2 regions of the Paenibacillus sp. FSL k6-2145 genome follow, and region 2 is predicted to be linked to the other one. Evidence: predicted binding sites of a transcription regulator. Region 2 holds the regulator's gene; the other holds the start of a gene.
What was found. The regulator CtsR, encoded in region 2, represses protease genes until heat stress. The targets are predictions, from matches to a motif close to ATGGTCAATAAAGGTCAAACA.
Positions count from the first base shown of each region.

Region 1: a site for CtsR is predicted at 4,442-4,462, ahead of clpP (ATP-dependent Clp endopeptidase proteolytic subunit ClpP). Genes of this name have one in related genera too.

Region 1 covers NZ_CP150267.1:2,304,960-2,312,371, forward strand. The annotation lists gene whiA (DNA-binding protein WhiA) at 1-669, shown strand, start outside; gene NZ043_RS10195 (HPr family phosphocarrier protein) at 926-1,195, shown strand; gene NZ043_RS10200 (SIMPL domain-containing protein) at 1,352-2,104, shown strand; gene NZ043_RS10205 (DUF4163 domain-containing protein) at 2,492-3,589, shown strand; gene clpP (ATP-dependent Clp endopeptidase proteolytic subunit ClpP) at 3,757-4,353, opposite strand; tRNA gene NZ043_RS10215 (tRNA-Arg) at 4,530-4,604, opposite strand; gene NZ043_RS10220 (sugar-binding domain-containing protein) at 5,031-6,056, shown strand; gene gap (type I glyceraldehyde-3-phosphate dehydrogenase) at 6,163-7,170, shown strand; gene NZ043_RS10230 (phosphoglycerate kinase) at 7,322-7,412, shown strand, end outside.
Region 2 covers NZ_CP150267.1:1,301,516-1,308,927, reverse strand. The annotation lists rRNA gene NZ043_RS05910 (23S ribosomal RNA) at 1-2,013, shown strand, start outside; rRNA gene rrf (5S ribosomal RNA) at 2,088-2,204, shown strand; gene NZ043_RS05900 (GNAT family N-acetyltransferase) at 2,384-3,559, shown strand; gene NZ043_RS05895 (CtsR family transcriptional regulator) at 4,023-4,484, shown strand; gene NZ043_RS05890 (UvrB/UvrC motif-containing protein) at 4,516-5,040, shown strand; gene NZ043_RS05885 (protein arginine kinase) at 5,069-6,139, shown strand; gene NZ043_RS05880 (ATP-dependent Clp protease ATP-binding subunit) at 6,325-7,412, shown strand, end outside.

The sequences.
Region 1 (7,412 bases), 1.0 Mb from region 2:
ACCATGGTACAAGAGATTCTCAACAGTCTTCATATTGTATCGGAAGGTTTTCTGTTTACGCCAGGAATTAATACGGAGTTATTTCAGCAGAACTGTTGTAAACGGGCCTATCTTCGCGGTGCATTTCTGGCCGGTGGATCGGTTAATAATCCGGAAGGTTCCTCGTACCATCTGGAGATTGCGTCGATGTATGAAGAGCACTGTCAGGCACTGGTTGACCTGGCCAATGAATTTCATCTGAATGCCCGGTGTATAGAACGGAAAAAAGGATTCATCCTATACATTAAGGAAGGCGAGAAAATCATTGAGCTGCTAAGCATCATTGGTGCTCATCAGGCCTTGTTCAAGTTTGAAGATGTACGAATTATGCGTGATATGCGTAACTCCGTTAACCGGATTGTCAATTGTGAGACCGCCAACCTGAATAAAACGATTGGAGCGGCGGTAAGACAAATCGATAATATTCGGTTGTTACAAAAGGAAGTTGGTCTGGAATCGTTGCCTGAGAAACTTCGCGAGGTGGCGGAGGTTCGACTCGCTCATCCAGATATCAATTTGAAAGAAGTAGGCGAGCTCCTTAAAGGTACAGTTAGCAAGTCGGGAGTGAACCATCGGCTTCGTAAAATTGATGAACTAGCTGAGAAAGTGCGCACAGAACGTTATGGTTAAGTCGGCGTAGGGTAAAGTAACAAGGCCAGCTGTTTCTGCTGAACAGAAACAGTCGGGAAAATCAACCTTTAAGGATCTAGGGGACTTACTTATGTCAGTGGATGTGCTTTGCAAAAGATGAAATTAGGGCAAGATAATGTCCTTCAAAGCACCCTGAGTTTTTTCTTCTAGTGTCCTGCACGGGTTAATGGTATAATGTTGTATAAATATAATTGTGTATTTAATGTCCAGATTTCATAATAGGGGGTAAGTTTCCATGACAAAGCACCCGGTAGTTGTCCGTTTGAAAACGGGTCTCCATGCCAGACCTGCGGCACTGTTCGTTCAAGAAGCGAATAAGTACTCGTCTGAAGTGTTCGTCGAGAAGGACGACAAAAAAGTTAATGCAAAAAGTATCATGGGGATCATGAGCCTTGCGATTAGCACAGGTACGGAAATCCAGATTAGTGCAGAAGGCGCGGATGCCGAACAGGCTGTAAACGCTTTAGTTAGTCTGGTAAGCAAGGAAGAGCTCGAAAACCAATAAGATATGTTCAATCCAATGAAGAAGTCCCGAAAGGGGCTTTTTTGCGTTATTAACGTATTTGCTATCGTCAAGTGCAACATTATGGAATTTGTCCCGTCTGTTAAGGTATCAAATCGATTAAAGTTTGAGATGTTAACACATAAGGAGGCTATCGTGATGGGTAAACAATGGATGAAACCGTTTGGTGCGGTGCTGGTGGCAAGTACGTTGCTTGTTGGAGGAACGGCATGGGTTGCACCAGGTAACTATGCTTACGCTGCAGAGGTTCAGGGAGTACAACAGAACGTGATTAATGTTGTGGGTAAAGGTGAGATTCAGGTGAAACCTGATATCGCGTATCTGTCCATTGGTGTGAACAGTACTGCAGAGACAGCTGCATCTGCTCAAAAAGCGAATGCTGCGAAAGTTCAAAAAGTATCCAATTTGCTGAAGAACACGTGGAAGATCAGTGCAGACGACATTCAAACGAGTCAGTTCTCTGTACAACCCAACTATACGTATAGCGAAAAAGACGGACAGCAAATTAAAGGATATACAGCGCATCATACGTTGACTGTCACATATCGTGAGATGGACAAGATTGGCGAGTTGCTCGATGCTGCTTCGGGGGCAGGTGCCAACAATATTGAAAACGTGCGCTTTACTGTAGAAAATCCGGAAAGTTATGAGTCCCAAGTGATTGAGAAAGCTGTTGCCAATGCAGATGTGAAAGCTGGCGCCATTGCAAAAGCAGTTAAACGTCAACTCGGTGCTGTTCTTTCCGTGAGCCAAGGTGATGCCAATGTGCCTGTATTCTATGCAAGCGAGGCGTTGATGTCCAAAGCACAAGATACAGCAGGTGGCACTGAGATTGAAACAGGCCAGGTTAAAGTAAGCACAATCCTGAATATCACGTATGAAATGAAATAAACAAGAGTGAACTAGGATTGTAAACTCAAGTAACCTTTTCATGAGTCATTTGAAGGGGTACAACGAAATAATGACAAAGACTTTGTCCTGTGGACAGAGTCTTTTTTTGTTGGAAAAGCAAACTTTGATGAAGTTGGAGAAGAGGGTACCTTTTGAAGCTACATGAAATGCTGGTTATTGGTATCTTTTTTGTATAGTTGTTCGTGACAAAAAGGTCATATCCCCTTATATTTTCGGTCTGATATTCATCAACATTGTAACTCGAGCTGTAAACCTTTCCGAAATCGGGTTAATTATAATAGAGAGGTGAGCGTATGAGATATGCGATCAGATCAGGATTACATACGCAATGATCCCTAATTGTGAATTTTGAGAGGAGTTTTATATATGACATCATGGAAAAAATGGACAAGTGCATTGCTTGCAGCAGGAATTATTGTAGGTAGCGGTTCGGTATGGCAGGATAGTTCGGTTCAGGCAGCATCGGTATCCTCGAAAGTGACAACCCCGGCTGAGGTAACTCTGAAATCGGGTGGAAAAACACTGACTCAAAAAGGACTTCTTCAAGGTGGCTCAACTTGGGTCTCTCTTACGGCAGTTAAAGATGTGGCAGGTGGATCCCTGAAATATGATGCAAAAACCAAGTCATATACGGTAACAGCAGCCAACAATGCGATGACCGTTAGCCTGATGGATGGACAGCCAAACGTTTATATTAACGGTTATTATCCTCAGGTGGAAGCGAAATTGATTCAGGGTCGATTGTATATTCCATTCTCGGCAATGAGAGATTATCTGGGTGTACAGGGGAATTGGGATGGCAAAACCAAAACGTTGACACTTAGTAAGGTGAAACAAAATAACGTGAAAATTAAAGCGGCAACAGTTAATGTCACTGTGAAAAACGCTGAAGTAGATGTTCAATATCCACAGGTGAGTGGACTTGCCAGCAAAGAAGCTGAAGCAGCGATCAACAAAGTGCTCAAAGACGAAGTAGATGCTTATGTAGCTGACTTCAAGAAACAGACATCTGAATTCGGCGGTGCAACAGCCAACCGTCCATATGCATTTGAGAGCTCTTATGTAGTGACGTACAATGAAAAAGGCGTGTTGGGACTTATTACACAACGATACGAAGATTATGCTGGCGCTCATGGTATGACATACCGTACGGGCCACACCTTTGCACTGGACACAGGCAAGGAGCTCACGTTAGATGATGTGCTGCAAAATAATAAAACCATGCGCGAGACATTGAGTAAAAAAGTGGGCGAGCAACTGAAAGCCCGCGGTGGATACCTCGATGGGTATAAAGGGTTAAATAAAGATCAGGATTTCTATGTGACACCAACGGGTGTGGTTGTGTTCTTCCAGCTGTATGAGTATACGGCGTACGCAGAGGGATTCCCTGAAATGCCATTTACGTATAAAGAAATTCTCCCTAAAGGCACAGAACCATTTAGCGATGTAACGGGAACCAAATAACGAATCATTATTGTGCACTCATCAGTTATCTTTCTTATAAAATGAAAAGAAGAAGCCCTCATCATAATTATGATGAGGGCTTCTTCTCGTATAAACAACATAATGAGATGTTGCTGATTACGTTAGGTGTTATTATGTCAACGCGTAGACCGGGGTCTACATCACACTTAGATACCTTGGGAACCTACGTTTTCAATAACTTTATCAATGATACCGTAATCGGCAGCTTCAGCGGCACTCATGAAGTAGTCACGATCTGTATCTTTCTCAATCCGCTCCAGCGGTTGACCTGAACGCTCAGAGATGATGCGGTTCAAGGTATCACGCATTTTCAGGATGCGGCGAGCACGAATTTCGATATCAGAAGCTTGACCTTGAGCACCACCAAGTGGTTGGTGAATCATGATCTCACTGTTAGGCAACGCAAAACGTTTACCTTTTGCACCGGCATTCAGCAAGAATGCGCCCATGGAAGCCGCCATACCTACACAGATGGTAGATACATCCGGTTTGATGAATTGCATTGTATCGTAAATGGCCATACCGGCTGTAATCGATCCGCCTGGGCTGTTAATGTATAAGTGAATGTCTTTCTCCGGATCTTCCGCAGCCAGGAACAACATCTGTGCCATAATGGCATTAGCCACTACGTCATTAACATCGCTACCAAGGAAAATAATACGATCCTTCAGCAATCTGGAGTAGATGTCGTAGGCGCGCTCACCCCGGTTGCTCTGTTCAACGACCATTGGAATAAAACTCACGTGAAAAACCTCCTTGGAATGTAAATGTTATTGGTGTTTATAATTAAACTGTTACCGTATTACCCACATAATAAACAATTCCAAACAAAAAGTCAAAGAAAGTCAAACTAACTTACAAAAAAAAGAAACCTTTCCGGTTTCATTGGTTAAATGGGTTATGAGCTGTTAAATAAAAATGGCGCGCCCGCCAAGAATCGAACTTGGATCTCAGGCTTCGGAGGCCTACGTCATATCCATTGGACCACGGGCGCACATTATGTGACAGCAATATTGATTATAGCTCATGAAATATTTAATTGCAAGCAGTTCGTTGTGGTATTGGTTTGGATTAACCCAAAAATGATCATGATGAAGAAGAGAGGATAAAGAGTGCATTTAAGTAAATGCTATTAGAGGTTTTGGACATGCCGTATGAAATGTGTTTCTGAGCGATATGTAGATGGAATTCTTCCGTTTCTTCTATATATGGTATGTATGAGCTAGTCCTTGATCATGGAAGTCTAGGATTGTGAAAATAGGCGCGTACAAACGCTGAATACGTGTCGAAATAACACGTTGAAACACTTGCATGTCACGTCAGTTTTAGGTAGAATAGACGTGGGACTTAAAAAGTTAACCCGGGACGTTTTAGGGCCACGAAAGAGAGCCTAGAACGAGAACTTGCGGGAGTGGAAAGCATGCGAACGATTTTAGAAGTACAAAAGCAGCTTCTGCCTGATCTCATGGATATCTTAAAAAAGAGGTATACGATTCTGCAACAGATCATGTTATCGGATGTGATCGGACGGAGAACGTTAGCTAATTCCATGCAGATGACCGAGCGGGTTCTGAGGGCTGAGACCGATCTGTTAAAGGCTCAGGGACTTATTGAAATTGACAGTGCAGGGATGAAGATCAGCGAGGCAGGGTATGATTTGCTGCAGCAGTTAGAGCCCGTAGCCAAAGAGTTGTTCGGATTATCCGAGCTGGAAGAGCGCATCAAGCAAGCCTACGGTCTGCAAAAGGTAGTTGTGGTTCCTGGTGATTCGGACGTTTCTCCATTTGCCAAAAGGGAACTGGGCAGAGCCGGAGCGAAGGCTCTCGGCAATATCATGAGTGACAACGACGTTGTCGCCGTTACTGGCGGATCAACAACGGCCGAAGTCGCAGAGCAACTGACTCCGCCAACATCGCTCAAAGGTGTCTGGTTCGTACCGGCACGCGGTGGACTTGGAGAAAGCCTTGAAATTCAGGCAAATACGATTGCATCCACAATGGCAAAACGGGTAGGAGCGCAATACAAACTCCTGCATGTACCGGATTTGCTAAGTGATCATGCCTATGAATCATTAATCCAGGACCCCAGTGTTCAGGAGATTCTGCAGCTGATTCGGCAATCGCGCATTGTTATTCATGGAATTGGTGATGCCGTGGAGATGGCGACAAGACGTAAACTTGCGACGGAGATTATAGATGAACTTCAGGAGCAAGGAGCCGTATCTGAATCTTTCGGTTATTACTTTAACGATCAGGGTAAGGTGGTACATACCATGCTTACACTGGGTATGCGACTTCAGGATATTGAACGAACCGATGTTGTGATTGGAATTGCAGGTGGCAAAAGCAAAGCTGCTGCTATACATTCCGTGTTGCGATTTGGTCAGGAAGATATTCTGATTATTGATGAGGCTGCTGCCGAAGTCATCGTTGCTGAAATGGAATAAGGGTTTACTTTGCAACACAACAATTGTTGTCTTGACGGACTTCACCGTCTGTCTTGAATATATAAGTTTCATAAAAAATTAATCAAAACTTGGGAGGAACTTACTCATGATTAAAGTAGGTATTAACGGTTTTGGACGTATTGGACGCTTGGCATTCCGCCGTATTCAAAATGTAGAGGGCATCGAGGTAGTAGCAATCAACGACTTGACTGACGCTAAAATGCTCGCTCATTTGCTCAAATATGATACAACTCAAGGTCGCTTCGATGGCGATGTTGAAGTACACGATGGCTTCTTCAAAGTGAACGGCAAAGAAGTTAAAGTATTGGCTAACCGTAACCCAGAAGAACTTCCTTGGGGCGACCTGGGCGTAGATATCGTTCTGGAATGTACTGGTTTCTTCACAACTAAAGAAGCAGCTGAGAAACACTTGAAAGGTGGAGCTAAGAAAGTTGTTATCTCCGCACCAGCTACTGGCGACATGAAAACCATCGTTTACAACGTAAACCATGAAATCCTCGACGGTACTGAAACTGTAATCTCCGGCGCATCTTGCACAACAAACTGCCTGGCACCTATGGCAAAAACACTGCAAGACAAATTCGGAATCGTTCAAGGTTTGATGACTACAATTCATGCTTACACTGGCGACCAAAACACGTTGGATGCTCCACACCCTAAAGGTGACTTCCGTCGTGCTCGCGCAGCAGCTGAAAACATCATCCCTAACACAACTGGTGCTGCTAAAGCAATCGGTCTGGTAATTCCAGAACTGCAAGGTAAATTGGATGGTGCAGCTCAACGTGTACCAGTAGCTACTGGTTCCCTGACTGAACTCGTAACAGTTCTGGGTAAAAAAGTTACTGCTGAAGAAGTTAACGCAGTAATGAAAGAAGCTTCCGATCCACAAACTTTCGGATACACTGAAGACGAAATCGTATCTTCCGACATCCAAGGTATCACTTTCGGTTCCCTGTTTGATGCAACTCAAACTAAAGTTCTGACTGTTGGCGACCAACAATTGGTTAAAACTGTAGCTTGGTATGACAATGAAATGTCCTACACTGCACAATTGGTTCGCACTTTGGAGCACTTTGCAAAAATGATTAAGTAATATCTGCAATAACATAGAGCGGAAACAGATGCTATATTGTTTCCGCTCTTTATATATCAATATTTTGCAAATTTCTCAAAAACACCAGGATTGACAAGGGATTTCAGCCCTTGATGGGTCCACCAAATACATGGGTGCGGAGGAAATACAGATGAACAAAAAAAGTGTACGCGATATCGAATTGACAGGAAAACGGGCTTTTGTCCGTGTAGATTTCAATGTGCCGCTCGAAGATGGTAAAA
Region 2 (7,412 bases):
ACTGATTGGGTGCGGGGCCCGCAAGGGTTACCAAGCTCAGTCAAACTCCGAATGCCATAGACTTACTTCCGGGAGTCAGACAGTGAGTGCTAAGATCCATTGTCAAAAGGGAAACAGCCCAGACCATCAGCTAAGGTCCCCAAGTGTGTGTTAAGTGGGAAAGGATGTGGAGTTGCACAGACAACCAGGATGTTGGCTTAGAAGCAGCCACCATTGAAAGAGTGCGTAATAGCTCACTGGTCGAGTGACTCTGCGCCGAAAATGTAACGGGGCTAAACACACCACCGAAGCTATGGCTTGATGCTTTGCATCAGGGGTAGGGGAGCGTTGTATAAGGGTTGAAGGTGTACCGTAAGGAGCGCTGGACATTATACAAGTGAGAATGCCGGTATGAGTAACGAAAAGATCAGTGAGAATCTGATCCGCCGAAAGCCTAAGGGTTCCTGAGGAAGGCTCGTCCGCTCAGGGTAAGTCGGGACCTAAGGCGAGGCCGAAAGGCGTAGTCGAAGGACAACAGGTCGAAATTCCTGTACCACCGTAAGCCGTTATGAGCAATGGGGGGACGCAGTAGGGTAGTGACGCGGACTGATGGATGTCCGTCTAAGCAGTAAGGCTGATGTGTAGGCAAATCCGCACATTGTAAGGCTGAGCTGTGATGGGGAGCGAAAATTGTAGTAGCGAAGGTCATGATCTCACACTGCCAAGAAAAGCCTCTAGCCAGGTGAAGGTGCCCGTACCGCAAACCGACACAGGTAGGCGAGAAGAGTATTCTAAGGCGCGCGGAAGAACTCTCGTTAAGGAACTCGGCAAAATGACCCCGTAACTTCGGGAGAAGGGGTGCCCCGGTAGTGTGAATAGCACGAGGGGGCCGCAGTGAAAAGGCCCAAGCGACTGTTTAGCAAAAACACAGGTCTGTGCGAAGCCGTAAGGCGAAGTATACGGGCTGACGCCTGCCCGGTGCTGGAAGGTTAAGGGGAGTGGTTAGGGAGTAATCCCGAAGCTGTGAACCGAAGCCCCAGTAAACGGCGGCCGTAACTATAACGGTCCTAAGGTAGCGAAATTCCTTGTCAGGTAAATTCTGACCCGCACGAATGGCGTAACGACTTGGGCGCTGTCTCAACGAGAGATCCGGTGAAATTTTAATACCTGTGAAGATGCAGGTTACCCGCGACAAGACGGAAAGACCCCATGGAGCTTTACTGCAGCTTGATATTGAATTTGGGTACGATCTGTACAGGATAGGTGGGAGCCTTTGAAACGTGAGCGCCAGCTTGCGTGGAGGCAACGTTGGGATACCACCCTGATCGTATCTAGGTTCTAACCTGGTACCGTAATCCGGTGCGGGGACAGTGTCAGGTGGGCAGTTTGACTGGGGCGGTCGCCTCCTAAAGAGTAACGGAGGCGCCCAAAGGTTCCCTCAGAATGGTTGGAAATCATTCGAAGAGTGCAAAGGCATAAGGGAGCTTGACTGCGAGACCTACAAGTCGAGCAGGGACGAAAGTCGGGCTTAGTGATCCGGTGGTACCGCATGGAAGGGCCATCGCTCAACGGATAAAAGCTACCCTGGGGATAACAGGCTTATCTCCCCCAAGAGTCCACATCGACGGGGAGGTTTGGCACCTCGATGTCGGCTCATCGCATCCTGGGGCTGAAGTAGGTCCCAAGGGTTGGGCTGTTCGCCCATTAAAGCGGTACGCGAGCTGGGTTCAGAACGTCGTGAGACAGTTCGGTCCCTATCTGTCGTGGGCGTAGGAAATTTGAGAGGAGCTGTCCTTAGTACGAGAGGACCGGGATGGACGTACCGCTGGTGTACCAGTTGTTCCGCCAGGAGCACCGCTGGGTAGCTATGTACGGACGGGATAAACGCTGAAAGCATCTAAGCGTGAAGCCCCCCTCAAGATGAGATTTCCCAGTATGTAAGACCCCTTGAAGACGACGAGGTAGATAGGCTGGGGGTGGAAGTGCAGCAATGCATGGAGCTGACCAGTACTAATCGGTCGAGGGCTTATCCAATAGCAAGTGATAATTCGCATGTTTCGTTTCGAATCTAGTTTTCAGAGAACGATCTCTGAAATGTAAGCTATGCGTTTGGTGGCGATGGCGGAGGGGTTCCACACGTACCCATCCCGAACACGACCGTTAAGCCCTCTAGCGCCGATGGTACTTGGACCGCAGGGTCCTGGGAGAGTAGGACGCCGCCAAGCGAAGAACCACTGCCGATGTTATTCGGTGGTGGTTTTTATTTGTTTATTTTAGGGGATGCGAGAGCATCTCTTATTTGACTTTGTAGGAATCCTCTGACACACTCAAAGGGGTACATATATCATATATCAGGCCATGAATTGGATTGATAATAACTCTAGCGAATGGGGTGTAGGACGACATGGAAATTCAAAAATTGACGGTAAACGATTTTGAACCGGCGATGGCACTCTCCGAATATGCTTTTCAAGTAGTAATGAGTGATGAACAAAAAGAAAGTCGACGGAGTCAATTTTCGTCACAGGATATATGGGGTGTATATGAGGACGGGCAGCTAGGCGCCAAACTTCACATTATCCCTTTTCAAACCTATATTCATGGCAGATCGTTCGAAATGGGCGGTATTGCGGGTGTAGCCACCTGGCCAGAGTATAGACGCAAAGGCTGGGTAGCGGGTCTGCTGAAGCATGCGTTGGAAGAAATGAATCGTAACAAACAAAGTATATCGTTCTTGCATCCATTCTCTTTTGGTTTCTATCGGAAGTATGGATGGGAGACTTATGTTGAATTTAAACGTTATAAAGTACCTACAGCTCATTTGCCTCTGAAAAAAGCGACACCGGGAACAATTCGGCGTGGGGATCCGGGCCTCAGCATATTAAAGGAAGTATACAGTGCTTATGCTGAGCGTTATAACGGAACTCTGGTTCGGGATGATGCAAGGTGGGAAAATTCGGTTCTTGTTAATGGGAGCAGCCAGAAGGCTGTATATTACGATGAATCTGATGCAGCACAAGGTTATCTTTTATATGAGGTTAAGGAAAATAAGTTTACCATTAAAGAGATCATCTATCTGAATGAAGAGGCTAGACAAGGGCTGTGGACCTTCATTGCCAATCATGATTCCATGATCCAGGAAGTTACGTTGCAGGCACCTGCCAGTGATACGCTTGCTTTCCAATTGGATAACCCACGGATTCAGCAAGAGATCGTACCTTATTTTATGGCGCGTATCGTTAGTGTAGAGCAGTTTATATCCCAGTATCCATTTGCAAGCCAGGACTCACCGGTGCAGATTGTTCTACAGGTAGAGGATACCCACGCTCCGTGGAATGAAGGAGTATGGCAATTAAACGTAGCGATGAATGGAACAGCGTCCATATGGAAAACTTCGGAGCCAATTACTGATGATCAGACTATTAAGTTAGATATTCAGTCCCTTACTGCAGTGATGATGGGATATCGCAGACCAACGGAAATGGCACGAATGGGAAGAATTCACGGACCGAACACAGCAATCAAGGCTTTGGAACAGGCGATTCCTGAACGGGAAACCTATTTACTCGATTTCTTCTGATAACCTATTCACCATTGCTCCATTTAACTGGATGAGCTTATATAGAAATACGACGTAATTGAAAGACAAATGGACTTCTCCAGCAATTTTGGGGAGGTTTTTTTGTGTCTGGGGAATATTTCGTGTAAAATCGTAAAAAATGAATAGTGACCCCACTTGGCAAAACCACAAAATATGCTATAATGGTTATAAAGTCAAAGAAAGTCAAAGTCAACTAAAGGTTTAATACTTAAGTAGCTTTCTTTCAACAATCTGATGCATGATCGCCAATATACGGGATTCATCTCATCGGAGGATCAAGGGAATATTAAAGGACCTTCGTGCTTCCTTCGCTCTCCTGTTGATACCTGTGGAAGCAAGATTCGCTGTTTTCCTGATTGGTTAAATGGGTAGAGAAGGTGTACTCTGTGGGGGCGTGTGGGTCCTTATTGACTTAACGTTTCAGACAGTGGAGGATGATTGGATGCGTAATATCTCTGATATTATCGAACGATATCTGAAGAGTATTTTGCATGAAAGTCCCGAAGGAATGGTTGAAATTCAGCGTAATGATCTGGCAGATCAATTCTCATGTGTACCTTCCCAGATCAATTATGTCATCAGCACACGTTTTACACTCGAGAAGGGATACCTGGTAGAGAGTAAACGCGGCGGTGGTGGTTATGTTCGCATACAGCGCATTGAATTACCGGCCCAATCAGCTCTGCATAATCATTTGCACCATAGTATTGGTGAAGAGATCGGGCAGACAGCTGCCGAAGGTTTGATCTATCAATTGGAAGAAGCACGCTTCTTGAGCAAGCGGGAAGCCGGGTTGATGCGAGCTGCTGTATCTAGAGAGGTTATATTAGTCAAACTTCCTTACCGGGATCAAATTCGTGCCAGAATGTTGAAGGCGATGTTAATATCTTTGCTCGGTAAATGAAAACTATCGGGGTCAAAGGAGGTACATCAATATGCTGTGCCAAGAATGCAATAAACGTCCGGCGACACTTCATTTTACGAAAATCGTAAATGGAGAGAAGACGGAATTCCATATTTGTGAGTCATGTGCCCGTGAAAAAGGGGAAATGATCCCTGGAACAGCAGGCGGGTTTTCCATTCACAACTTGTTGTCCGGATTGCTTGATTTTGATCCAGCCAGCAAAAGTGGATCGGCAGGAACACCACCTGCAAAAGCACTTCAGTGTGAAGAGTGTGGTATGACGTACTCACAATTCAGCAAGATAGGCCGATTTGGCTGCAGTTCATGTTATAAATATTTTGACAGCCGTCTGGACCCTTTGTTCAAGCGGGTTCATGGTAGTACGTCCCATGTAGGCAAAGTGCCTGCACGAGCTGGTGGTCGCATCAAGGTGAAACGGCAAATCGCTGATCTGAAGCGTGAGCTCCAGGAGAGCATCGCGCAAGAGGAATTTGAAGAGGCGGCTCAGATCCGTGACCAGATCAGAGGACTTGAAAAAGGAATAGCTCAGGAGTAAAGTTTGTCATGAGTAGGAGGGATGCGTAATGCCTAATCTGCGCTTTACAGAGAAGGCGCTCAGCGACTGGATGCGCAGTGATGCGGCTGATTCCGAAATTGTCATTAGCAGCCGTGTCCGGATTGCACGCAACCTTCAGCATGTTCCGTTTCCGATGCTGGCTTCCAATGAGCAATCGGAAGAGGTGCTGAATAAGCTGAGCGAAGTACTTCAATACGATGACGTTCATGCCTTTGGGGATTTTCATACGTTGGATCTGATCGATATTGACGAACTCGACAAACGGGTGCTGGTGGAGAAACATCTCATCAGTCCAAGTCTTGCGAATGAATCCAGGAATGGTGCGGTTATTCTCAGTGAGGATGAGTCGGTCAGTATTATGATTAATGAAGAGGATCATCTTCGTATCCAGTGCCTCTATCCGGGGTTCCAGGTGAAAGAAGCCTGGGAGAAAGCTTCCGCAATAGATGATGCTTTTGAAGCGCACGTGGACTATGCTTTTGATGATCGCAGAGGATACTTAACCAGTTGTCCTACCAATGTAGGTACAGGTGTTAGAGCATCGGTTATGATGCACTTGCCTGCCCTAGTGATGACGCAACAGATAGGCCGTATTCTAACCGCAGTTTCCCAAGTGGGATTAACTGTAAGGGGGATATATGGTGAAGGCAGTGAGGCGATGGGTAACCTGTTCCAGATCTCGAACCAGATTACATTGGGACAGACCGAACAGGAAGTCATCGAGAACCTGCATGGTGTTGTATTACAGATGATAGGTCATGAGCGTACAGCCAGAGAACGGTTAATTACCGACTCCAGACTTCGGATTACGGATCGTGTCATGCGTTCTTACGGCATATTGTCTCATGCAGCTATTGTTGATTCCAAGGAAGCTGCACAGCGCTTATCGGATGTACGCCTTGGCGTGGATCTCGGCTTACTGGATGGATTGTCCATCACGGTAATGAATGAGTTGAATGTGATGACACAGCCGGGATTTTTGCAGAAAACATTCGGGGAAGATATGCGCACAGATGAGCGTGACATCTATCGTGCTCAGTTGATTCGTGATACGATCAATGCAGCGAAGCAGTCCTAGCTTAGCCTGATATTGTATTGAATTATGGTTTCATGCCGCATTGCGGCTTTTATATAATAAGGCATGTACGAATGCCAAATGACTTTATTCGCAGCACGGCTGCAAACAAAAATGATATGAAGAATACGACGGTTATTTTATTACATGACCCTCGTTTTATCCAAAACCATGGAGGTGCAGGAGATATGATGTTTGGAAGATTTACGGAACGGGCCCAAAAGGTGCTCGCACTCGCGCAGGAAGAAGCTGTCCGTCTCGGTCATAATAACATCGGTACTGAGCATATTTTGCTCGGCCTCATTCGTGAAGGCGAAGGCATCGCTGCCAAAGCACTGATCGGCCTGGGACTCGGATTGGAAAAAATTCAGGATGAAGTAGAAACGCTGATTGGCCGTGGCCAAGAGCAACCTACCAACATTGCATATACGCCACGTGCGAAAAAAGTAATTGAACTGTCTATGGATGAAGCTCGTAAATTGGGCCATACCTATGTAGGCACAGAGCATATCCTGCTCGGATTGATTCGTGAAGGCGAGGGTGTTGCAGCACGTGTGCTCAATAACCTGGGTATCAGCCTGAACAAAGCACGTCAACAAGTGTTACAGTTGCTTGGCAGCAGTGAAGCTGTATCCAGTCACAATGGAACACCTGCCAATGTCAGCACACCAACACTGGACAGTCTGGCACGTGACCTCACGGCTTACGCCAGAGAGAATAACCTTGACCCAGTCATTGGGCGTAGCAAAGAAATTGAGCGTGTCATCCAAGTGCTCAGCCGTCGTACCAAGAACAACCCGGTATTGATCGGTGAGCCAGGTGTAGGTAAAACAGCGATTGCTGAAGGTCTTGCACAAAAAATCATTGCAAATGAGATTCCGGAAACATTGCGCGACAAACGTGTAATGACCCTGGATATGGGTTCAGTAGTCGCTGGAACCAAATATCGTGGTGAGTTTGAAGATCGTCTGAAAAAAATCATGGATGAGATTCGCCAAGCAGGTAACATTGTCCTGTTTATCGACGAATTGCATACTTTGATTGGTGCAGGCGGAGCTGAAGGTGCCATCGATGCTTCTAACATTTTGAAACCGGCTCTGGCCCGTGGAGAACTGCAATGTATCGGTGCGACAACACTGGATGAATATCGTAAATACATCGAGAAGGATGCAGCGCTTGAGCGTCGTTTCCAACCGATTACTGTAGATCAGCCTTCTCCGGAAGAAGCGATTCAAATTTTGCATGGCTTGCGTGACCGTTATGAAGCGCATCACCG